One region of the Bacillus sp. PK6-026 genome, then DNA from elsewhere that is predicted to be linked to it. Evidence: riboswitches for the same ligand, from Rfam matches in the RefSeq annotation. Region 1 holds a riboswitch; each other region holds the start of a gene.

Region 1 (8,331 bases):
ACGACCGGAATGCCGAAAAACTCCGTCTGGGCGCCGCTGTTTTTCAGTTCGAGTATCGTTGGATAGATCAGCGCCCCGGCAATCGTCAGCGCTATGAACGGGTTCGCTCCAAATTTTTTGGCGGCCGTAACGGCGAGCAGCAAAGGCAGGAAATAAAACAGGCTGTCGGCTGCCGCGTATAGAATCGTATATGTCGTCTCTTCCGGCGAGAGCCAGCCGGCGTTTGTGCAAATCAAAAGCATGCCTTTTAAAATCCCTGCTCCTGCCATGACACCGAGCAGCGGAGTGAAAATGCTAGATACGATATCTACTAATCTACCGGCGAGGCTTCCTTTCTCTTTTTGGCTGTGATCGGCCGCAGAACCTTCCAACAGTTGAGAGAGCCGGCCGATTTCTTTATAGACTTCAGGAACGTTATTGCCGATAACGACTTGAAATTGTCCGCCGCTCTCCACTACGGTTACCACGCCATCCGTATTTTCAAGCGCTTCCCTGTCTGCTTTGGAACGGTCTTTCAGTTTGAAGCGAAGCCTTGTCGCGCAATGGACTAGCGATACAACGTTCTTTTCCCCGCCGACGCGCTCCAGAATTTCTTTTGCCATTGATTGAACATCCATCGTTGATCATCTCCTGTCTCTCCTAAAGCCCTATCAAGCTGTTAAAAAATAAAAAACCTAAACTAAAGCCAGTACAAAGAAGGCTTAGTTTAGGTTTTGCCTGCCGAACAGTAACAATCCCGTTTTAAGACATGATGAAAATAAAAAAACCTAAATCACTGTGAAAAACAAGGGCATAAGAATCCCGCTCACAGTCATTTAGGTTTTGCCTGCATGATCAGTAACAATCCTAACAACCTGTATAAGTTGATGTAAGTAAAAAGTAGCATACATTTATCCAATTGTCAACGCTTTCATTTTAGCATCATCCTCTATTTTTGATGAACGACCCGCTCGATATGAATCGTCAAATACAGAAGCTCTTCGTTTGTCAGCTGATGACCGTATTCTTTTTCGATGTACTGTCTGATTTTATTAGTGCAGACATACGCGTCGCGGTATTTATTTTTGACGGTTTCAAATAAAAAGTCGTCCCGGCTTTCCATATAGGTTCCGCTGAACAGCCGCTGCGCGAAAAATTTCAAATGGGTAATGAAGCGGTAATAGTGAAGCGATTCTTCATCAAAATCGATATGAAAGTGATATTTGACGATGCTTAAAATCTCCTGCATGACTTTCGTAATATTGACGATGTTCGGCATTTCTTCATTCAGCTCGGCGTTTACGATATGGAGTGCGATAAAAGCGGCTTCATCCTCCGGAAGAGCTGTCCCCGTCTTCTTTTCAATGATGGCCAGCGCCTCTTTGCCGATGGCGAACTCATCTTTATACAGCCGTTTTGTCTCCCAAAGCAGGGCGTTTTTAATATCCAGACCCTTTTTATGCCGTTCGACGGCGAAATGAATATGGTCGGTCAGCGAGACATAAATACTGTCATTCAGCTTCTTGCCGAGCTTTAATTTCGCATAGGAGATAATTTCTTCAGACATTTCCATAAATTCGATCGGAATTTCGTCCAACAGCGTCTTAAATCTTTCTGATACATCTTTATTATCAAGCCTGAAAATCTTCTCGATTCTCGATTCATCCACCGCTTCCCCAGGCTTTTTTTGAAAAGCGATTCCCCTGCCCATGACCACTAATTCCTGACCCTGTTCATTTAAAACACTGATCACATTGTTGTTGATCACTTTGGCAATTTTCACATCGCGCCACTCCCATCTTGTAAGGGGATTTTTTATATTTCTTTTTTCATATGGTACACATTGATTGTACAATCTTTTTGGCCTAGGTCAATATGTTTCAGTCAACGTCCGAAATATTTACATTTTGCAGAATGCCCGATTTATAAAAAAAAGCCGCAGTGCGGCCCTGTAAAAAACCCTCTTAAAAAATGAGCAAAATTCCCGCTGTGACTGACGCCAGACCCGCAAAATAAACGAAGTCTTTTCCGGAAAGCCGCGCTGTTTGATAGTAGGTGCGGTCTTTTGCACCGGTAAACCCTCTCGCTTCCATGGCAACGGCGATTCTTTCCGACTTGCGGATGCCTTGCGAAAACAAAGGCAGCGCATAGCGAATAAACGCCTTCCAGCTGTTTTTTTGCTTATAGCCCCTGATTTTGTGCGCCGCCTTCATTTGCGAAAGCTCAGACTGAAAAAGCGGGACAAAACGGAAGCCGGCCAGCAAGCCATAAGCCCATTTAGGCGACAGCCTGCATTGATGAATCAGGCTCATAATAAACTGCGTCAAATCGGTTGTTGATGTAAACAAAAGACCGTATGTGACAAAGCCGAGCATCCGGAGCGCGATTGTCAGCCCATTGCCGACGCTTTCCTCGGTGACACGGAACCAGGCCCATTCCCAAATCGTTTCCTCGCCTTTTCCAAAAGCGGCCATCATCCAAAAGACGAGAATAAAAAAGACGAGATAAGGCAACAGCCGCTTACTTAAATAAGACAAAGTCCATCCCCCGAAAAAAATTCCGACGGCAACCGCAAACAGCCAAATGAATAGAGTCGGTTTCGGATTTGAAACAAACATGAGCAAGCACATGACCAGGAGGTGGGAAAAGAGCTTGGCGCTCGGGTTCAATGCCGAAAGAAGTGAACCATTGCTTTTCATACGGGAACCCTCTCCTTTCTTTCATGCATGAACCGGTAATGAAGCGGCGGTATCAATGAAAAGCGGCGGACGAGGCCTTGATCAGAAAATAATCGATACGGCGTTCCTTGAAATGCCGCTTTCCCTTGATGAAACACGACGACACGGCCGGAATGCTCATCTACGATGTCCATGTCGTGCGTCACCATCACAATCGTCGTTCCCCGTTCCTGCCGTTCCTTTAACCGCTTGATTAATTCTTGCGCCGTCCTTTCGTCCTGACCGAATGTCGGCTCGTCAAGCAGCAGCAGATCCTGGTCAAACAAAAGCATTGTCGCAACGCTTAAACGCCGTTTCTGCCCGAGGCTTAATGTAAAGGGGTGCACTTTTTGATGAGCGTCAAGTCCGAATTCCCGCAGCAATTCAGCCGTTTTCTTTTCGACCCGGTCCTCCGGCCATCCCCGCTGCCTCGCCCCGAACGCGATCTCGTCAAACACCGTGTCCCGAATAAATTGAAGCTCGGGATTTTGAAAAACAAAGCCGGCCTTCTCATAGAGCGTACGGTCGGACCATTTCTTCAGCTCCCGATCCTCAAGATAAAGGCGCCCTTTTTTGACGGCTTCAAGCCTGATCAGACTTTTTAAAAACGTACTCTTTCCGCTCCCGTTCTCGCCGATGACCGAAATCCATTCTCCCCTTGGAATCTCAAGGGTGATGCCGTCGGCAACGATCTTTTTCCGATAGCCGATCGCCGCGTCGTCTGCGCGGATCAATATGTCTCTGTCAGCTGTAGGCCTGTTTTTCGCCTCCTCCTCTTTCATTTTCAATGTAGAAGAGAGCTTGACGGCGAGCGGATGATCATCTTGTGTGATGACATCTTCCCATACCGCAGGGTACAGTTTCGGCTGCCAGATGCCCGCCGCTTTCATCTCCGGCTGAAAATGTTTCACGATTTCTTCCGGCTTTCCGTCAGCGATGATCTGTCCCTTTCCATTGAAAAGAATGACGCGGTCCATCCACTCGATACAGCCGTCCAGCACGTGTTCGATGAACACCATCGTCTGTCCGCTTTTTCGTGAAACGTTACGAAGCAAGGCAAAGATGTCTTTCCGGCTGGCCGGGTCCAGCTGCGCCGTCGGCTCGTCAAAAAACAGCACTTCAGGCTCCAGAGCGAGCAGGCACGCTAATGCCAGTCTCTGCTTCATACCGCCTGACAAGGTTTCGATCGGCGTTTTCTTATCTATCTTTAATCCGACTTGCTCCATCAGCTCCGAGATGATGCCGTCCATATCTTTTGGGGAGACGGACCGGTTTTCTAGGCTAAAAGCGATTTCCTCATCAACATGAAGCATGCAGAACTGCGAATCCGGATCCTGAAACATAACGCCGGCGCTCTTTCTGCGATTGACCTCTCCGCTGACCTCAGCTTCGACATGTTCAGGAATGATGCCGGAAAGCACGGACAACAGTGTCGATTTGCCGCTTCCGCTCGGACCGAGTATCAGCACTTTCTCTCCCTGCCCAATCGACAGCGAGACCCGGTCTAGGACTGTTTCAGGACGATGATAAAAACGGACGGAAAGGTTACTGCATCCGAGAAATGAACGCATCGGCATCATCCTTCTTCCGCTGTTCCTTCATGATCTCATACTGATTCAGGACTCCCGTTTTCGCAAGCGCTTCGACAACGGCTTTTGCCAGCCAGCCGCCGAGTACAATGCCGCTGATAATTTGGATGATAAGCGTCATGATCAGCGTTTGCGTCGTATAGTAGGCAAAACCGTTCGCCATCAGGCTGTATGTCATGCTTCCGACCGCGGCAAGCGCACCGGAAAGCATAAGGGTAAACAAGTTGTAACGCTTATAGCGAAAGATCGCAAAAGCGATTTCCGCACCGGCTCCCTGGAACACACCGATTAATAATGCTGACAGTCCAAAGTGGCTTCCGGTCAGCAGTTCGACCGCCGCAGCTGCCGTCTCGGCAATCAGCGCCGCACCCGGTTTACGGATGATATAAGCGACAATCGGGCTGGCGATCACCCAAATGCCGAACATAAAGTTCGCTCCGACAGGCCCGACAATTGCTGAAACAGGGATCCACAAGGTGGACCATCCTAAGTAAATGACGCCGCATGCAACGGACAAGATCACTGCCATCACGACTTCTTTCATGTTCCAATTCATCGTCTCACCGCCTCCATTTCCACAGGCCAATCTTCAACTGTATAAGCCATCTCCCAAAAGCCGTATTCAAGCTGACAGCTTTGCAAAAAAAGCTCCTTCATTTTTTCTTTTTCAGCCTTGCCCGCTGTTTCGGCCCATTCATCCAGGCGGGCGCAAAACTTCGTCGTGATTGAATCGGTTCTGTCTCCGTAAAAACAGATCCAGTCATAAAATGGATGCGACGGGTCAGGCTGAACGTCCATCATCAGTTTTTTTCCGATCTCCCAATATGTCCACGGACAAGGCAGCAAGACGGCTAATATCTCTCCCAGCGTGCCTTCGTGCGCCGCCGTCAGCATATGGTGGATATAATGATGGGCAGAAGGCGCAAGCGGATAGCCCTGCAGAGATTCATACTCCACCCCCGCGGCCCGGCACAGGTTGTTGTGCGGGTGCACTTCGCTGTTTAATACAAATGAAATCTGCTCATGAAACATCTCCATGTCTTTCCGGTTTTGACACTTGGAAATTGCAATTCCGTAGATTTGAATAAAAGCGTTCAAATACTCGTAATCTTGCTTCACATAATGAATAAGCTGCTCCTTTTTCAGCTTGCCGGACGCCAGTCCCAATACAAACGGATGCTCAAAAATGGCTTCAAAAATAGGGTTTGCCTCGCGGCGAAGTTCTGCAGAAAAACTCATGTAGATAGCCTCCTCAGCAATCGGTTTTATAAGGAAGGCACAGGGGGAGCGAGCCGCTTTTTACGCAAAAAAGCCGCCCCAAAATGGAGCGGCCTTTGTATGATGAAATCATAAAGACACCGGCTCCACTTCCCTACGCTAGTATGAACTAGATCAGGTTCAAAGGGTCCAAGATCGCTTCTTGTCTCAGCCGGCTTACGGCTCCCCTAGTGGACTTCCTATTACATTAACTTTTACTCTACACATCAATGATTATGATGTCAACCTGAGTTTTTCAGTTTTATTCTTGTATAGAACCGCCGGGTTTCATACAGAAGATGCAGCGGGTAAAAATATTTATGGAAAAATGTTAATTTTCTGAAACCTTTTGCAGGCTTGTTCGTCTAATATAGTGAAGACAAAAAAATTTGGAGGGGATATTTATGATGATGTTTATCTTGATTTTGACAATGGCTGTGTATTTGTTCTATTCTTTCAGCAAAGACAACCGGCCGGCCAAAAGAAACAACAAGAATCATCAGACACTGACTGTTATTAGGGAAAACCCTTTTACCGCCCCTTCCAATGATGTCAATTGCTAACTTGATAGACAACAAGCAAGCCGCCCCATGACGGGCGGCTTTTTACGTTTTTAGGATTGAAATTGTTCCGCTTCAGTCGATCCCTTCAGTGCAGTGGTTGATGAAGTCCCGCCTGTCACAACCTGGGCGACTTCATCAAAGTAGCTCGTTCCGACTTCGCGCTGATGCCTTGTCGCCGTATAGCCGTGGACTTCGCTGGCAAACTCGGCCTGCTGCAGATCAGAATACGCCGCCATTCCGCGGTGCTTATATTGGCGGGCCAATTCAAACATGCCGTGGTTTAAGGCGTGGAAGCCTGCCAGTGTGACAAATTGAAATTTATAGCCCATTTCACTGAGCTGTTTCTGGAAGTTCAAGATGGTGTTGTCATCCAGTTTGGCCTTCCAGTTGAACGAAGGGGAGCAGTTGTAGGCGAGCAGTTTGCCCGGGAATTTTTCATGGATCGCCTGTGCAAACCGGCGGGCTTCTTCAATATTCGGCTCAGACGTTTCACACCAGATCAAATCGGCATACGGCGCATACGCCAAACCTCTCGCAATCGCCTGATCAAGACCCGGCTTTGTTTTGAAGAACCCTTCCGCTGTTCGCTCTCCCGTCAAAAACGGCGCATCATATGAATCGACGTCGCTTGTGATCAGGTCGGCCGCATTCGCGTCCGTACGGGCAATAAGAATGGTCGGGACTCCCATCACGTCTGCGGCGAGGCGCGCGGCAATCAAATTACGCACCGCCGTTTGCGTCGGAAGCAGCACTTTCCCGCCCAAATGCCCGCACTTTTTCTCAGACGACAACTGGTCTTCAAAGTGAACTCCCGCGGCGCCGGCTTCAATCATACCTTTCATCAGCTCGAACACATTCAGCTGTCCGCCGAAGCCTGCTTCAGCGTCGGCCACAATCGGGGCAAACCAATCGATGTCTTCTTTCCCTTCCATATGATGGATTTGATCGGCGCGCTGCAGCGTGCGGTTAATTTTTTTGACAACTTCCGGCACGCTGTTTGCCGGATAAAGGCTTTGGTCAGGATACATGCTCCCTGACAAATTGGCATCAGCAGCCACCTGCCAACCGCTTAAATAAATCGCTTTCAATCCGGCTTTTACTTGCTGCATGGCTTGGTTTCCGGTCAAAGCGCCCAGCGCCGGGACGAAATCCTCTGTGTGGAGAAGCTTCCATAGCTTTTCGGCGCCGCGCCTTGCAATCGTGTATTCAATCTCAAGCGTGCCTCTCAGCCGAATAACGTCAGCCGCCTGATACGGCCTTGTGATCCCTTTCCAGCGTTCTTCATGCTCCCAGCTTTCTGCGAGTTGTTTTTCTTTCAGCATCGCACATTCCCCCATCATATTTTTTCATAAGCGGGTATCGTTAGAAATTCCGCGAATTCATCATCCAAAATCAGCTGTTCAAATAACTGTCCGGCCTCTTCGAACCGGCCGCTCCGAAAATGTTCTATGCCGGCTTCTTCGAAGATTTTCTGCATTTCTTCCTCTTTCATCATCTTGACCATTTCGGCGTTGACTTTCCGGCCATCGTCAAGAACCCCTTTCGGATGGCGAATCCATTGCCAAAGCTGGGCTCTGGAAATCTCCGCCGTTGCTGCGTCCTCCATTAAGTGGTCGATCGGAGCGGCGCCTCTGCCCGACAGCCATGAAGCTAAATAGCGGATGCCGGCGCTGATATTGGTACGGACGCCTGCTTCTGTAATCCGGCCTTTCGGTACTTCCAGCAAGTCTTTTTCCTCGACCTTTACGTCTTCCCGCTTTCTATGAATCTGGTTCGCCGACGGCATATGCTGATTGAATACATCGAGCGCCGTTTGAATCATGCCGGGATGCGCGATCCATGTTCCGTCATGGCCGTCTTTTACTTCACGTTCCTTATCTTCGCGGATTTTGGCAAATGCGGCTTCATTGATCTCAGGTTTGTCTTTAGCGGGAATTTGCGCCGCCATTCCCCCGATCGCATGGACGTTGCGTTTATGACACGTTTGAATCGCCAAGAGGGAGTACGCCCTCATGTTTGGAACCGTCATCGTCACGGCTGAGCGGTCTGGAAGAATGACGTCTTCCCTGTTCCTGAATTTCTTAATAAAGCTGAAAATATAATCCCACCTGCCGCAGTTAAGTCCGGCTGAATGCTCCTTCAATTCATAGAGGATTTCATCCATTTCAAAAGCCGCCAGGATCGTTTCAACGAGAACCGTCGCTTTAATCGTCCCCTGCGGAATGC
Region 2 (8,331 bases), 1.5 Mb from region 1:
ACAGCAATATGTGGCTGCTGATGATCTTATTTGCCGCCGGCGTCGTTTTATACCTGTTCGGAAGGATATTTAAAAAGCGGCCTTTTGTCGAAGTGCTGTCAAAAGGAACGATCCAGATCGGCACAAGGGCGATATTTACGCTGATCATCGTACTTGTGGCGCTGTCCGAGTCGCTCGGTGCAGAAAACATACTTGGCGCGTTTTTGGCCGGGGTGCTTGTTTCGCTGCTTTCGCCGAACAAGGAGCTCGTTCAGCAGCTCGATTCATTCGGCTACGGATTCCTCATCCCGATCTTCTTTGTGATGACAGGCGTCAAATTGGACATTTGGTCACTGTTTGGCAATCCGAAAATTTTAGTGATGATCCCGCTTCTGTTTGTGGCTCTGTTAATCAGCAAAGTCGTTCCGGTGCTGTTTTTGAAAAAGTGGTATGACATGAAAACCGTGCTGGCTTCCGGTTTTCTCCTGACTTCCACGCTTTCTTTGGTGATCGCGGCGACAACGATCGGCGAGCGCATCGGCGTCATTGATGCGCAGATGTCCGGCGCGCTGATTCTGGTCGCTGTCATTACATGCATCATCACACCGACCGGCTTTAAAAAATTAATGCCGAAAACGGAAAGCGAAAAAGAGAAAAAGACGATCACCTTTATCGGCGCAAATCAAATGACGCTGCCAGTCACGCTCGAACTTTCTCCGGAAGATTATCACGTCAGAATCCTGCATGTCCGGCAGGAAAAAAAGGAAGAAAATCTGGCGGACCCGGTGTTTGATGTTGAAGTTTTGCCTGATTATGAATACGAGACGCTTCAATCATTCGGCGTTTTCCAAACGGATATACTCGTCGTGGCCACTGGCAGCGAAGAGCGCAATACAGGGATCGCGCTTTTTGCGAAGGAGCAGAAAGTCGCGAGAATTATCGCCAGCGCAGATTCTCCAGACGCCGAATCCAGACTGAAAGATAACGGAATTGATACATTCTCCATTCTGCTTTCTACAAAAACGCTGCTGCGCGCGCTTATCGAGGCGCCTGGCGTTATGAAACTCCTGACGAACCAGGATGCGTCGCTGTATCAGATCAATATGAGCAATGAGCGATTTGACGGTGTTCTGTTAAGGGAGTTTCCGTTTACGGGAGATGTTATCTTCGTCCGAATTTTCCGCGGGGTGGACAGCATCGTGCCCCACGGGGATACAAGGCTGCAATTGGGTGACAGGCTGATCGCCACCGGTTCGCGCGAATATATTGCGGAATTGAGAAAAACGCTTGGAGACTGATGCTTGACCATTTTGCAATTCGTGATAAGATAAAAGTATAAACTGAATGAACAAGAAATGTTTTCCACTAGGGGAGTCCTTGATAAGGGCTGAGATAAAAGTGTGACTTTTAGACCCTCATAACCTGAACAGGTTCAAACCTGCGTAGGGAAGTGGCACGGTATTTGAGTATGTATTTATGCAAATTCCAAACCACTTTCCTTGCGGGAAAGTGGTTTTTTTATGTTCAGAATCGAAGGAGGAGCCTCGAAATGAAGTTTTCAGAAGAATGCCGAAACAGCGCTGCAAAATGGTGGGAAGGCAGTTTTGCCCATCCGTTTATTCAAGGGATTGGAGACGGCACACTTCCGGTTGATCGATTTAAATACTATGTCATGCAGGATTCCTACTATTTGACCCACTTTGCCAAAGTCCAATCCTTTGGTGCGGCATATGCTCGCGATTTATATACGACAAGCCGGATGGCTGAACACGCGAAAGGCACATATGAAGCCGAGATGTCGCTCCATAGGAAATTCACCGATCTATTGGGAATCACAAAGGAAGAACTGGAGTCGTTTCAGCCGTCGCCGACAGCGTATGCGTACACATCGCATATGTACCGTTCTGTCGTGAGCGGCAGTTTTGCGGAAATACTGGCCGCTTTGCTTCCTTGCTATTGGCTCTATTATGACGTCGGTGAGACGTTAAAAACGTGCAGGCCTGACAGCGCGGTTTATCAGGAATGGATCGCGACATACGGAGGCGACTGGTTTAAAGAACTTGTGACAGAACAGATCAACCGCTTCGATGAGCTGGCTGAAAACGCCGATGAGAAAACGCGCGCGAAGATGAAGGAGAACTTCGTCATCTCTAGCTTCTACGAATACAGCTTCTGGGATATGGCCTACCAAAAAGAAAGCTGGTCAAAAAGCGGGGTGGATCAGCTTGCATCTGCACGCGATCACCGATGACAAGCACTCTGTGGAAGAGCTTGCTGCAAAAATCATCTCGATTCAAAATGCCGTTGACTTTATCCATATCAGGGAAAGATCAAAAAAAGTAAGTGAAATATCAAGTTTAATCGACCGCCTTGCGGAAGAAGGGGTTGATAAGCGGAAACTGATCATCAACGACAGGGTTGATATCGCTTTGTTTCATCACATTCACCGGGTTCAGCTGCCTTCACACGGCTTTTCCGTCAAAAGTGTGAGGAGCCGTTTTCCGCATTTGAAAATCGGAAAGTCCGTCCATTCGCCAGAAGAAGCGGTTCAGGCTGAAACTGAAGGTGCAGATTATGTGCTGTTCGGCCACATTTTTGAAACGGACTGTAAAAAGGGCCGGAAAGGAAGAGGAGCTCTCAGTCTGGCTGAAGTGAAGGCGGCTGTCCGCATTCCGGTCATTGCGATCGGGGGTATTACCGAACAACGACTGGCGGAAGTCAAAATGGCAGACGGCATCGCCGTGATGTCGGGGATCTTTTCTCATGACAGACCGGATGAGGCGGCCGCGCGGCTTGCCTGTCTCGCGAAGGGAGATTCATATGAGAAAGCGCTATGATACGATCGTGATCGGCGGAGGCATCATCGGGACATCCATCGCTTACCATCTTGCGAAAGCGGGGAAAAAAACGGCCGTGTTTGAAAGCGGAGAAGTCGGCAAAAAAGCGACGAGCGCGGCGGCGGGCATGCTCGGCGCCCATGCGGAATGCGATAAACCCGGTACCTTTTTCGAATTTGCCAGAGCCAGCCAAAAAGCCTATCAGCGGCTGACGGGCGAATTGAAAGACATAAGCGGCATCGATATCAGAAAGCATGACGGAGGGATATTAAAGCTGGCATTTTCAGAAAGCGACCGCGAACACCTGATGCAAATGGCTGCACTGGATTCAGTGGAATGGCTTGAAGCCGCTGAAGTATATGAGCTGGAACCGCATGCCGGAAAAGGGATTCTCGGCGCTAATTTCATTCGGGACGACATCCATGTCGAACCGGCCGCAGTGTGCAGGGCATTTGCCAGGGGGGCCCGGATTCTCGGTGCCGAGGTCTTCGAGTTTACCCCCGTTTTATCGATCGAATCTGAAGCGGGGACCGTCCGCGTCACTGCTGCTTCATGCACCGCGGAGGCGGAGCACGTTGTCATTGCAAGCGGTGTGTGGAGCGGTGCTTTCTTTAAACAGATCGGCATAGACAAAAGCTTTTATCCTGTCAAAGGGGAGTGCCTGTCTGTGTGGAATGACGGCATCCCTTTGACGAGGACGCTTTACCATGATCATTGCTACATCGTTCCGCGCCATAGCGGAAAGCTTGTCGTCGGCGCGACAATGAAGCCCGGGGATTGGAATGAACAGCCGGAACTTGGCGGAATCGAGGAGTTGATCCGAAAGGCCAAGTCGATGCTCCCTGACATTGAATCCATGAACATCGACCAATGCTGGGCCGGATTGCGCCCGGAAACAGGGGATGGCAATCCATATATCGGCAGACACCCTGAAAATGACCGGATATTGTTTGCTGCCGGACATTTCAGAAACGGCATCCTCCTGGCACCTGCAACCGGTGAGATGATAGCTGACATGATCCTCGGCAATCCGGTCAAAACAGAGTGGGCCGAGGCGTTTAAAGCGGATCGAAAGGAGGCTGTGCACAGGTGAACATTCAGCTCAACGGCCGGAAAATAGAGTGGAGAGATGATGGCGGCACGATTTACGATTTGCTCGCATCCTACAGTTTGGAAAATCGTGTTGTCGTTGTTGAAAGAAACAGGCAGATTATCGGAAAAGACCAATATCAAACAGTCAAACTGGAAGAACACGATGTCATCGAAATCGTTCATTTTGTCGGAGGGGGATAAACCGTTATGTTAAAAATCGCAGATCGTCAATTCTCATCAAGATTATTGCTCGGCACAGGGAAGTATCCGTCATTTGAAATTCAAAAAGAGGCTGTCAGTGCATCTGAATCGGAGATCCTGACCTTTGCCGTCAGACGGATGAATATTTTTGAAGAGTCTCAGCCTAATTTTTTGGAGCAGCTTGATTTAAGCCGTTATACGCTTTTGCCGAATACGGCCGGAGCAAAAACGGCTGAGGAAGCCGTCCGGATCGCCAAGCTTGCTAAAGCGAGCGGTCTTTGCGACATGATCAAAGTCGAAGTGATCGGCTGTGACCGTTCGCTTCTGCCTGACCCGGTAGAAACGCTGAAGGCGTCAGAAGCCTTGCTTGAAGAAGGCTTCATTGTGCTGCCGTATACATCGGACGATGTCGTCCTTGCGAGAAAGCTTGAAGAGCTCGGCGTACACGCCATTATGCCCGGGGCCTCTCCAATCGGTTCGGGACAGGGAATCGTCAACCCGCTTAACCTGTCGTTCATCATTGAACAGGCTAAGGTTCCCGTAATCGTGGATGCCGGAATCGGTTCTCCGAAAGATGCGGCATACGCAATGGAACTCGGCGCTGACGGAGTGCTTTTGAACACGGCAGTGAGCGGGGCGAAAGATCCGGTCCAAATGGCGAAGGCTATGAAGCTCGCCGTTGAAGCGGGCAGACTCGGATACCTTGCCGGACGAATTCCGGAAAAGAACTACGGCATCGCCAGCAGTCCTGAAGAAGGGAAGTTGACGATTTGACCGGCAGGTATTCAAGACAGGAGCTTTTTCACCCGATCGGACCGGACGGCCAGGAAAAATTAAGTCGCGCCCGCGTCCTGGTGATCGGTGCGGGGGCATTGGGCGCGGCCAGCGCAGAAATGCTGGTGAGGGCCGGAGTCGGTTCGCTGACGATTGCCGACAGGGATTATGTGGAATGGAGCAATCTCCAGCGCCAGCAGCTCTATACGGAACAGGATGTGGTTGATCATATGCCAAAGGCAGCCGCTGCCGAAAAAAGGCTGCGCCTGATCAACAGCTCTGTTCAAGTGACCGGCATTGTAGCAGATGTTACCGCGGAAAAAGCGCTCGAGCTTGCGGAGAAAGCGTCCCTGATCGTCGATGCGACCGATAATTTTGAAACGCGGCTGATCATGAACGATGCGGCGGTCAAGTTAGGCATCCCTTTTCTGTACGGCGCGTGTGTCGCAAGCTATGGCATCACATATACCGTCATTCCGGGGAAAACGCCGTGCCTTCACTGTCTTTTGGGGCATTTGCCCGCGAATACCATGACGTGCGACACAGCAGGGGTGATCGGTCCGGTTGTTCAGCAGGTTGCCGCATACCAGGTAACAGATGCCCTGAAGCTGCTGACAGGGCATGAACCGTCAGGAATGCTTCGCTCATTTGATATTTGGACAAATGAGCGCTCTGAAGTCCGGGCTGACGCGCTTAAACATGGCTCGTGTCCGACGTGCGGAAAAGGCGAGTTTCCGTTTCTTTCAGCTGAAAACGAAACAAAAGCAGCCGTTCTTTGCGGCAGACAAACGGTTCAGATCAGGCCGGCCGCGGAACAGCCGCCGGAGCTGGAGCCGCTTGCCGCCAGATTAAAAAAAGCCGGTTTGGATGTGACGGGAAATCCTTATTTATTATCTTGCCGTACGGAGGATTTTAAGTTCGTGATTTTTCGGGACGGACGCGCTTTGATTCACGGAACGAACGATATCAATCGCGCGAAAACGATATATCACAGGTGGATTGGCTAAAGGCCGAAGGGAGTGCAAACATCATGAGCATATACAAAGCATTAACAATCGCCGGGTCGGATTCAGGAGGCGGCGCCGGCATTCAAGCCGACATTAAAACATTTCAGGAGCTTGGCGTCTTCGGCATGACGGCTTTGACAGCGGTCACTGCGCAAAATACAACAGGGGTTCACGGCGTCTACCCGCTATCTCCGGAAGCACTCGGCACGCAGATTGATGCAGTGGCGGAAGATTTAAAACCTGACGCCGTGAAAACAGGGATGCTGTGGAGCGCGGAGATGATTGAGGTCATTGCTGAAAAAATTGCAACATACGAGCTTAAACGTGTGATTGTCGATCCTGTCATGATCGCCAAAGGCGGCGCTTCACTATTGAATGAGGAAGCAGTTGAAACATTGAAACGGCACTTGCTTCCGCTTGCTTATGCGGTAACGCCGAACATACCCGAAGCCGAAGTGCTGACAGGGAGAAGCATTCAAACAATGGAAGACCGCAAAAAAGCGGCTCGTGAATTGCATGAAATGGGCGTCCGCAACATTATCATCAAGGGAGGGCATCAGCCCGAAGATGGCAAAGTAACCGATCTCCTCTTCGATGGAGAGGTGTTCACGGAAAAAACGAACACCTATATTAAGACGAAAAATACCCATGGAACAGGCTGCACATTTGCCGCCGCTCTTACCGCGGAAACAGCGAAAGGAAACGGCATTCAAGGAGCTTTCCGCATCGCTGAGGCTTTCGTCCACGAAGCGGTTGCACACAGCCTTGATTTCGGAGCCGGCCACGGACCGACCAACCATTTTGCATATCAAAAGATATCCAATGCAGGGTTGGAACTGTAGTCCCGCAATAAAAATGAATTAATATCGCGGCAGACATCAAAAACGGTCTCTGCCGCTTTTTATATTCTGAAATTGTCAGCCTGCTATTAATTGTGATACTATATATTATGATCAGGTACTAATAAAATGTTAATCATTAGGAGGATTTCATACATATGAATTTATCACTGGAAGGCCGGAATATCGTCGTCATGGGTGTAGCAAATAAACGAAGCATCGCTTGGGGAATCGCCCGCTCGCTTCACAATGCAGGCGCAAGACTGATTTTTACGTATGCGGGTGAGCGGCTTGAAAAATCGGTCAAGGAGCTGGCCGATTCTTTGGAGCGGAACGATTCAATCGTACTTCCTTGTGATGTCACAAATGACCAGGAAATTGAAGCGTGCTTCGCCGACATCAAAAAAGAAGTCGGAGTCATCCACGGCATTGCACACTGCATCGCTTTCGCAAACAAAGAAGACTTGGCTGGAGAATACTTAAATACCACCCGCGACGGTTTTCTGCTCGCACACAATATCAGCTCTTACTCACTGACAGCGGTCGCTAAAGCGGCGCGCGGCATTATGACTGAAGGCGGAAGCATCGTCACGCTGACATACCTTGGCGGCGAGCGCGTTGTATCCAACTACAATGTCATGGGTGTTGCGAAAGCATCGCTTGATGCCAGCGTCAAATACTTGGCGAGCGATCTCGGAAAAGACGGAATCCGCGTCAACAGCATTTCCGCAGGGCCGATCCGGACATTGTCCGCAAAAGGAATCAGCGACTTCAACTCGATTTTAAAAGAAATCGAAGAACGCGCACCGCTTCGCCGCACGACGACTCCGGAAGAAGTCGGCGACACGGCTGCTTTCCTGTTCAGCGACCTTTCCCGCGGCATGACCGGCGAAAATCTGCATGTTGATTCAGGCTATCATATCATCGCGCGATAACATAACGCTAAAAAGCAATCCGTTAAAGGATTGCTTTTTCTTTTCTTCTGATTTCTCCTTTTTTGCATATAGATATACCATGAACAGATCGGAGGGATCAAGATGTCTAGCAGAAAAAACGATGCGGAGCAAAAGCCGCTCATGTATATTGTGCAGCCGGACTATGATAAGGCAGAAGCGAACATGCAGGATATTCTGATTAAAAGAAAGAAGAAAGCAAAGCCCGACGCTTCCGAACAAAAAGCCCGGCGAAAGGAACAGCAGGATGAAGCCGTCCGGCCAGACGAAAAGGACGGCGCCGAAGCGGTGCTTAGCGATGAGACGAATCGGTCCGAAAAAGGAGTCAAACCGATTAAAAAGCCGCTCAGCAAGATGACCATCGCCGAGAAAATCGACTTTTTGGCAAGCCTTCCCGGCAATATGCCGAAAACTCTTTGCCTCATTGAAGCAGACGGGAAGACATACAGAGGAACGATCGCCGGAAAGAAAGGCGGTTCCGTATTTGTCAAAACGTCGAGCAAAGGGGCTCCGGCGGAACTGCCGATCGAGAGTATTACTTCCCTGCACCCGCTCGGCTTTTAAATTACACGATAAAAAAAGTCCCGATTCAGGGACTTTTTAATTTGAACGATTGATCAGTTGCGGATTTAAGCATTCGATCGCACAG
Region 3 (8,331 bases), 880 kb from region 1:
ATGATCCCGCCTAAAGAAGTTTGATTGAGAGACTGTTGAATCAACAGCCGTTCTTTCAGGCCGATTTTTTCCCGAGCATGATAAAAATGAGCACTGCAAATGACATGATGCCGAGTCCCCCGATCTGGATGAGAACGAGGATCATGAGCTGACCGAACAACGTATAATCCGTGCCTGTATCAACGACGGCTAGGCCGGTAACAGTCATCGCCGATGTCGATGTAAAAAGCGTATCAATCCAGCCTATGGGTTTAGACGTCGCTGCCGGGGTCTTCAATAAAAGAGTTCCTAATATGATGAAAAATAAAAACACCAGCACGAGCAGTTGGGACGGGCTTAATTGAATCTGTTTAAACTTCACGGTTAATCGCCCTTTTTTTCAAAGGTCTCAATATCTTTGTTTTGCCCGATCACAATCAAAATATCGTTTTCGTATATCAAGTCATCAGCGCTCGGTGCGATGATGAAATGCCCGTCTCTTTTTATGCCGACGATGTTGCAGCCGAAGTTGGCGCGTACATCGATATCCCCCAGGCTTCTTTTGTCCAGCTTTTTTGTTGCCACAATTTCGACGATGCTGTAATTTGGCGACAGCTCAACAAAATCGATCATCTTTTCCGAGGTGATATGGCTGGCTATCCGCTTGGCCATATCTTTTTCGGGATGAATGATACGATGGACGCCGATTTTATGGAGAACCTTTTGGTGATAGTCATTTTGCGCTTTCGTCCATACTTTGGGAACGCCCATTTCAATCAGCAAAAGCGAAGTCAGAATGCTTGCTTCAATGTCATCGCCGAATGATACAAAGGCGTGATCGATGTTGCGTATTCCGATTTGTTTCAATGTATTTTCATCAACGGCATTGGCGCAAATGGTGTAGGTTGCATAAGCAGAATATTCGTTTACTTTTTCTTCGGATTTGTCGATGCCTAAAACTTCCGCCCCTTTTGCGTGGAAGGCTTTGACAAGACTGCCGCCGAACTGACCGAGCCCGAAAACGGCATAAGATTTCTGCATCCGTGTTCACCCTTTTATCTGTTTTTCTTATAGTGTTTACTTTTTTAAAAGAAAAACACACAGGGATGTACAAGAATCCGGAAGTGTGCGAATCCGGAGAGCCGCCTTGAGGCGGCTTCGGTTTCAGCTGAGCGAGCCTCCGGTTTCGCGAATGTCTTTTTCGTGAAGGGCAGAGACGACGGCGGCTAGCCTCAGCCCTTCGACGATCGTTTCAAGGCTGAGGCTCGGCTCGTGCTTATCGACTGTTTGTTCGGGGAGATACGGAATGTGGATGAACCCTCCGCGGATGTTTGCCGAGGTGCGGTCTATACGGTGCATTAACTGGTAAAAAAGATGGTTGCATACGAATGTTCCAGCTGAATTAGAGACGGAGGCCGGGATTCCGTTTTTTCTCAACTCTTTCACAACGAGTTTGATCGGAAGCGCGGACCAGTAAGCTGCAGGCCCGTCTGCCGCGATCGGTTCATCGATCGGTTCCCGTTTTTCATTATCCGGAATGCGGGCGTCATCGATGTTGATTGCGATGCGTTCCGGAGTAATGTGAGCCCGGCCGCCTGCTTGTCCTACACAAATGACGATATCGGGATGGTGCTTTTCGATCGCTTTTTCCAAAACGGCCGCTGAATGATGAAAAACGGTCGGGATCTGCTCCGCCACGATAGAGACGCCTTCGACTTTTTCTCCGTTCAGCCGTTTTACAGCTTCCCAAGACGGATTGACCGTTTCTCCCCCGAAGGGGTCAAAACCTGTCAGCAGTACTTTCTTTCCCATATCGATCCCTCCTGAATATGAATATAAAGTGCAAAATACCCATTCAGAAGATGTCTGAATGGGTATTTTTTAAAATATTTTATGCTCCTGATCCCCGGGATGCCAGAAGTACCTGATCTCCTTGAGAAGCCGCTTCCGGTGCATGGTTTACGAATGAAAAGCTGATAACTGCGCCTAATACAACTGCTGTTAATAATACTTTTTTCATTTTATTCTCCTCCTCTTCCAGCGAGCTTGCTCGCCTTGTCTGTTTTAATGTAAAAGTATATGGCTTCTTCATATAACTTTTCTCGCCTGTAGTAATTCGCTACATCCATCAATAATTCCTCCAAATCTACCCAGGCTTTTTCATTTTCTAACTGGTGAACATAGTCCTTGATTATTTCCAGTTTATTCTGTGTATCAGAATATAATGTATATAAAATTTTGAATTTCAATTCGAAAATTTCGCTGTTCATTTCCCGGGATTTTTTAAAGCCCACTTCGATCCATTTAAATGCTTGTTTGTGTGCGTTGGTTTTGAAAAGAGACCTTGTGTTTTCATAAACGCAAAGAAGGTAAGCATACTTGGCTTTCGTTTCAAAATCTTTGATTGCAAAAGCTTTATTGTAATACTTTAGCGCTTCCTCCTGCTTGTCTTCCTTACTCTTCAAAAAGCCCATATTATAGTAGGTACACGGTAAAAGGAATTGGTCGCCGATTTTTTCGGTTTTTTCGATCGCTTCTTTTAATAATACTTCACTTTCGGAGAACTTAAATTGGTCAATATAATTGAGCCCGATCAGCATTTTGCAGTTGATGACCCGCTTGGCATACCCGTCATACCCTTGAAAGATGCCGGAGGCAATGTTGATGTGATGAATCGACAGCCATGTCGCTTTTAAGTTGTAATACAAAACACCGATTTTATAATGAAATTCAGCTTTTTCAATTTCATTTTGAATGACGCTCAGTCTTTTTTCCGCTATTCTGAAAAAATTGAGCGCTTCTGTATGGTTTTGCTTGTAGTCCTCATAAATCCCTTTAAACAGGTAAAAATAATAATTCAGCTTGTCGTCCGTACTTTTTGGATCTTTGTCTTGAAAACTGATGGCCTCCAATTTTTCGGTGGAAGATTGGGAGATATCTTCAAGAAGGAGCCTTAAGCGAAAATCGAGCATTTGATAATAGAGTAGAACGTCATGATCTTCTTCCATTTTTTCAATTGCTTTATCTATGTCATCTTTCATTTCGATTGAGCCTGAAATGTCTCTTTTTTTCATCAGTATGTACCAGTCGTTGAGCATATTGGCGACTTCTTGTGAAGCCACGGCTTTGGCCATTCTCTTCCCTCCAATCTTTGTGAATTTTTTGTAAATTGAAGTTCTATTAATCATAGCATAAACTGCTGCCGTCTGTGAATAACGCTGAAATGCAAGTTCGCCGGTGAAAAGTTCATTTCTGAAATTAAATCGTCATTTTCCAAAAAAAGTGCGCGAAAAAAGCGAAAACCGCGCCAAGCGGAATACAGGAGATCATTGCGGTTCCGTTGACCAGCCCGTCAGCTCCGCTTATTTTCAGGGCTTCCCGGTAGCCTATTAAAAAGTGGATGATCGATAGGACGTAACATAAGAGCATCATATAGTAAGGGTTCATTTGCATACCTCCTCTATTCGCTTTACTATATTACATTCAATAGAGGGGAAGATTATGCCTGTTTAAACAGGAAAAAGAACAAAATATTATAGACGAAAAGATTTTCAATTACAATACATGTTTTTAAAAATATTTCCACTATAATCAAAATGAAAGATAAATTTAGGGGGTCATAAGAAATGAAAAAAAGGCTGATGTCACTATTGGTCTGCATCCTGGTTTTAGTGCCGGCAGCTGGTGCTTTTGCCGCGCCGAAACAGGCCGAGCTTCAAGAGTATCTTGAAGAAATAGGAATGAAAGAAAAAGAATTGGAAGCTTATTTACAGGATACATATGATGAAAGTTTAAAAGATTTTGAGTCGGTGGAAGAGTTGAAAGATTTTTTAGGGGAAAGACTGACTAATCAACTTTTGGCATCCTATTTAAAAGAATACGGATTGAGCGAAAAAGAAGCGGCTGACCTTTTTGTTGAAAATGGCTATATGGAAAGCGGCCAAAACATTCTCGACGTGTTTATGTTTGAATACGAATTGGACGATGCGCTTTTCACTGTGACATATGAAGAAGACGATTTTCAGATCGGGAACCTGTTTCAAGAATTGGGTGTGGATGATCAGGAGTGGGAAAGGCTCGTGAATCATCTCCGAAAGGTGCGCGATAAAAATCCAAACCTTGAAAATGATTTGATGGCTCTTGGAGAACGTCTTGAAACGGTAGCCGATTTCGAGTCTGTATCAGAGCTCTCAGCTCAGGATATCGCTGAAATGCTATCCATTTTAAACGATCTTCAGAAGACGCTTGAAGTGAAAACAAAATACTATCTTGTTAAAGACGGAAAGAAAAAAGAAGTGTCTTTGACAACGCTTGTCAGCGCGGAAGATCTGAAGGGAGCAAGCCTTCTGGTGGAAGTATACGATCTGCAAGGCAACTTCATTTTGGATGTATTGCTGACGCCTGACATGATCGGATCTGATTTAATTCATGATACAGGGTCAAAAGTGAAGCAAACCCAAACGGCTGTCAAACATGATTCAAAGCCATCTCATGTGAAAAAGACGGTTAAAGGTGCAAAGCTTCCAAAGACAGCCGGGCATTACGCGGAATGGTCGATCTTAGGCGCCGTTCTGATGTTTGGCGGATTCTTCATGATCAGAAGGCTTCGCAAAGCGGCTTAACATGTCACTTCCCATTCTAATTATGTAGAGAATGGGAAGTTTTTATAAGGAGTGAAAGGAAATTAAGGCACATCGAAAAAAAATCATCTGGCTCGCAGCTATTGTGATGGTTGTGTGCGGCGCTTATTTTACAACAACGAATGTGTTCAAGTTAATGCACGGCTACGCTCTTTTTTCATTTCAGCAGATGAAAGAAGAAGAAAAGCCTGAAAAACCTCCGATTCAGACGGCGAAAAAAGAAAAAACGGTGATTGATCAAACATTTAAAACCGGGGAGAAAATCGGTGATCTTGTCATTCCGAAAATCAATGCAAGGATTCCTATATATCACGGGACAGATGAAGACGAGCTGCAAAAAGGCGTGGGCCATTTCGCTGGTTCCGTTCTGCCTGGAGAAGATGACAACTCGGTTTTATCAGGCCACCGGGATACGGTTTTCCGAAAACTCGGCCGAGTGGGGAAGGGCGATCAGTTAATTGTTGAAGCTTCCTACGGAACTTTTACATACAAAGTGAAAAAGGTGCGGATCGTGGATGCGGATGACCGGACGGTGATTGTACCAAAGCCGAGAGCAACATTGACGGTTTCCACCTGCTATCCTTTTGACTTTATCGGTTCAGCACCGGAGCGGTATATATTGGTCGCAGATTTGATTAAATCATAAAAAAACAGCGGAATCTCAGGCGAGTCCGCTGTTTTTTATGCTATCTCATGTCTGATCTGTTTTCCAAGAGTTTTGGCGCGGTTAGCAGCAGTAAACAAAGGACAATTGTGCAGACAATGAAAGACGGAAGCATATATGTTCCATTATATACCAAGGAATAAATCCATACCGGAGTGCCTTCAGGCGCATAGTTTCCAAAAAAGACAGCGCCGCTGATGACATGAGCGAGAAATTTCAGTCCGCTTCCGAGAAAGACGGCCAGCGTAACATAGAAAATGATCTTTCCTTTTTGTTTCTCGACTGAAGCATTTCTGATCGATCCGGCAAAAAAGCCGCCGATTCCCGCGGCTGTAGGCGCGATAAAATAATCAAGAAGAAGCTGCAGAGGATGATAAACGTAAAATCCTCCAGTGACAAACTGAAGCAATCCGGCTAAAAACCCGGTTGCCAGCCCTGCCTTCAGCCCCCATCTAAAGGAAATCAGGAAGATCGGAATCATCATGACGGCGATTGAACCGCCTTGAGGCATTTTTAAAAACATTCCGGACACCATATCAAGTATAAGTGCTATTCCTGTCATAAACGCAATTTCAATCAGCTGTACAAGTTGTTTAGATTGATTCATCATAACCCTCACTTTTGATGAACAAAGGGATACTGGACTTCTTTCCCAATAAAAAAAGCAATGCGGGGAAGGAGTAGGAAAGTTTTCCACGCACTGCTTTGGATGCAATTAGAAATGACTTTGCCACATCCCTACGCCAGCGTTAACTAACAGGTTCAAAGGGTCAGAACGGTCGTTCACTCTCAGCCTCGAGGCTCCCCTTGTGGTCATCAAGTTATTTAGTTATATTCTACTATACTAAAAAAAGAAACGGACGACAAGCTGATTTTTCGAAAAATTTTGCTTAATTTCTCCAATATGTAGCAATGCAAACATCTTTTCCTTTATAATAGAACGTATTCGTACGTACAAGATCAGTAAAGGGTTGATCTGATGAGTGAACCTACAAAATACAGCATGGTGAAAAATAAAATTAAATCGTGGATATATGAAGGCAAAGTGAAGCCGGGGGAAAAAATTCATTCGGAAAACGAATTGATGAAAATATTTGATGTAAGCAGGCACACGATCCGGCAAGCGATTGGCGACCTTGTTCATGAAGGGCTTTTATACAGAGAGCAGGGCTCAGGGACGTATTGCTCTCACCGTCTTCAGCTTTCTGAAAAAGGAAGGGAAAGAAATAAGATGATCGGGGTTATTACGACTTACCTTTCGGATTACATTTTTCCTTCTATTATAAGAGGAATCGAATCGTCACTGTCCAGCGAAGGATACACCCTTGTCGTCGCGAGCACCAATAATGACATTGAAAAAGAAAAACAATGCCTTGTGAATATGCTCGATAAAAAAATTGCTGGGTTGATCGTGGAGCCGACGAAAACAGGAAGCTTTAACCCGAATTTAAGTTACTATCTGACGCTTGAACAACATCATATTCCGTATTTGATGATTAACCAATTTTATCAGGAGCTAAATCCGCCCCATTTCATTTTGGATGATGAACACGGCGGCTTTATCGCCACTGAGCATTTGATTAAACTCGGCCATGAAAAAGTGTTCGGTTTCTTTAAACAGGACGATATGCAGGGCGCCAACCGGATGAAAGGATTTATCCGTGCTTTCAGAGAAAACGGCTTGTCGTTTTACCCTGAAATGGTCGTGACGTACACAACAGAGAACAAAAAACAAAAAACGATAGCTGAAGCCAGGAAGCGGCTTTCTTCATCAGACCGTCCGACTGCCATATTCTGCTATAATGACGAGATAGCGCTTTTGGTGTTGGATGTCGTGAGGGAATTCGGTTTGAAAGTGCCGGAAGACATTTCGATTGTCGGATATGACAACTCACATTTGAGCGAGGCATCTGAAGTGAAGCTGACGTCAGTCACTCATCCGAAAATGCAGATGGGGATTGAGGCGGCAAAATGGATGATTGCCAAAGTTGAGGGACGCAACACGAATCAGCTTGAACATTCCACCGTCTACAAACCTGAACTGGTTGTCAGACATTCGACCGCCAAGCTGAAAAGGTAGGCTGCACAATCTTTATCCGCCAACCAGCGTGAATGAAAATGAGAAGAATATATATTCTGTTACAAAGCTCCGGAATGAGGAGCTTTTTATTCAAGTAAAAGCTGATAACGGAGAGTTTAATGTCATCCTCGAAGCTTTGGACCATGTGCAGCTTTAGTAAATCAATTTTTAAAGACCGCTGTATACTTTTATATAGAAGAAAGCAGTAAGAAGAAATAAATGCTGTCAACTGCCTGAGGTCGAGATGATCAGGAATCATCTGAGTCCAAATCATTTGATTATTATTTTTTTAAAAAAGCTATTGTGAAAAACGAAAATAGATGTTATATTAGTATCCGCCCCTAAAAAGGAGGCTTTATAAAAACAACTTCGAAAATCTTTTGAAAAAAGTTGTTGACATTCACGATGATAGAATGTTATATTAGTAAAGTCGCTTCTTCGAGAGGCGGAAATGATCTTTGAAAACTAAACAAGACAAAACGTACCTGTTAATTCATTAAATAAATCGCACACATGTTGTGCGTAGTCATTATCAAACTTCATGGAGAGTTTGATCCTGGCTCAGGACGAACGCTGGCGGCGTGCCTAATACATGCAAGTCGAGCGGACAGATGGGAGCTTGCTCCCTGATGTTAGCGGCGGACGGGTGAGTAACACGTGGGTAACCTGCCTGTAAGACTGGGATAACTCCGGGAAACCGGGGCTAATACCAGATGCTTGATTGAACCGCATGGTTCAATTATAAAAGGTGGCTTTTAGCTACCACTTACAGATGGACCCGCGGCGCATTAGCTAGTTGGTGAGGTAACGGCTCACCAAGGCGACGATGCGTAGCCGACCTGAGAGGGTGATCGGCCACACTGGGACTGAGACACGGCCCAGACTCCTACGGGAGGCAGCAGTAGGGAATCTTCCGCAATGGACGAAAGTCTGACGGAGCAACGCCGCGTGAGTGATGAAGGTTTTCG

What was found. A riboswitch is a leader RNA that binds a small molecule or an ion and turns the genes downstream of it on or off. The one in region 1 is predicted to bind thiamine pyrophosphate.
Region 2: another riboswitch for thiamine pyrophosphate. It lies ahead of tenA (thiaminase II); the one in region 1 lies ahead of tenA (thiaminase II).
Region 3: another riboswitch for thiamine pyrophosphate. It lies ahead of thiT (energy-coupled thiamine transporter ThiT); the one in region 1 lies ahead of tenA (thiaminase II).

What each region holds. Positions count from the first base shown of each region.
Region 1 is NZ_CP096418.1:4,186,677-4,195,007, forward strand. It holds gene M1D59_RS21285 (PTS beta-glucoside transporter subunit IIBCA) at 1-617, opposite strand, end outside; gene licT (BglG family transcription antiterminator LicT) at 929-1,762, opposite strand; gene M1D59_RS21295 (energy-coupling factor transporter transmembrane component T family protein) at 1,944-2,678, opposite strand; gene M1D59_RS21300 (ABC transporter ATP-binding protein) at 2,675-4,267, opposite strand; gene M1D59_RS21305 (ECF transporter S component) at 4,242-4,841, opposite strand; gene tenA (thiaminase II) at 4,838-5,524, opposite strand; TPP riboswitch at 5,638-5,742, opposite strand; gene M1D59_RS21315 (hypothetical protein) at 5,947-6,105, shown strand; gene aceA (isocitrate lyase) at 6,156-7,427, opposite strand; gene aceB (malate synthase A) at 7,442-8,331, opposite strand, start outside.
Region 2 is NZ_CP096418.1:1,299,262-1,307,592, forward strand. It holds gene M1D59_RS06525 (monovalent cation:proton antiporter family protein) at 1-1,277, shown strand, start outside; TPP riboswitch at 1,337-1,445, shown strand; gene tenA (thiaminase II) at 1,529-2,230, shown strand; gene tenI (thiazole tautomerase TenI) at 2,205-2,816, shown strand; gene thiO (glycine oxidase ThiO) at 2,800-3,909, shown strand; gene thiS (sulfur carrier protein ThiS) at 3,906-4,109, shown strand; gene M1D59_RS06550 (thiazole synthase) at 4,116-4,883, shown strand; gene M1D59_RS06555 (thiazole biosynthesis adenylyltransferase ThiF) at 4,880-5,890, shown strand; gene thiD (bifunctional hydroxymethylpyrimidine kinase/phosphomethylpyrimidine kinase) at 5,914-6,732, shown strand; gene fabI (enoyl-ACP reductase FabI) at 6,888-7,664, shown strand; gene M1D59_RS06570 (CotO family spore coat protein) at 7,767-8,246, shown strand; gene M1D59_RS06575 (CotY/CotZ family spore coat protein) at 8,283-8,331, opposite strand, start outside.
Region 3 is NZ_CP096418.1:3,307,789-3,316,119, reverse strand. It holds partial or broken gene M1D59_RS16920 (TrkH family potassium uptake protein) at 1-361, opposite strand, end outside; gene M1D59_RS16915 (potassium channel family protein) at 364-1,020, opposite strand; gene pcp (pyroglutamyl-peptidase I) at 1,144-1,791, opposite strand; gene M1D59_RS16905 (hypothetical protein) at 1,871-1,999, opposite strand; gene M1D59_RS16900 (response regulator aspartate phosphatase) at 2,001-3,113, opposite strand; gene M1D59_RS16895 (hypothetical protein) at 3,238-3,426, opposite strand; gene M1D59_RS16890 (processed acidic surface protein) at 3,606-4,601, shown strand; gene M1D59_RS16885 (class D sortase) at 4,708-5,265, shown strand; gene thiT (energy-coupled thiamine transporter ThiT) at 5,306-5,890, opposite strand; TPP riboswitch at 6,002-6,101, opposite strand; gene M1D59_RS16875 (GntR family transcriptional regulator) at 6,263-7,363, shown strand; rRNA gene M1D59_RS16870 (16S ribosomal RNA) at 7,902-8,331, shown strand, end outside.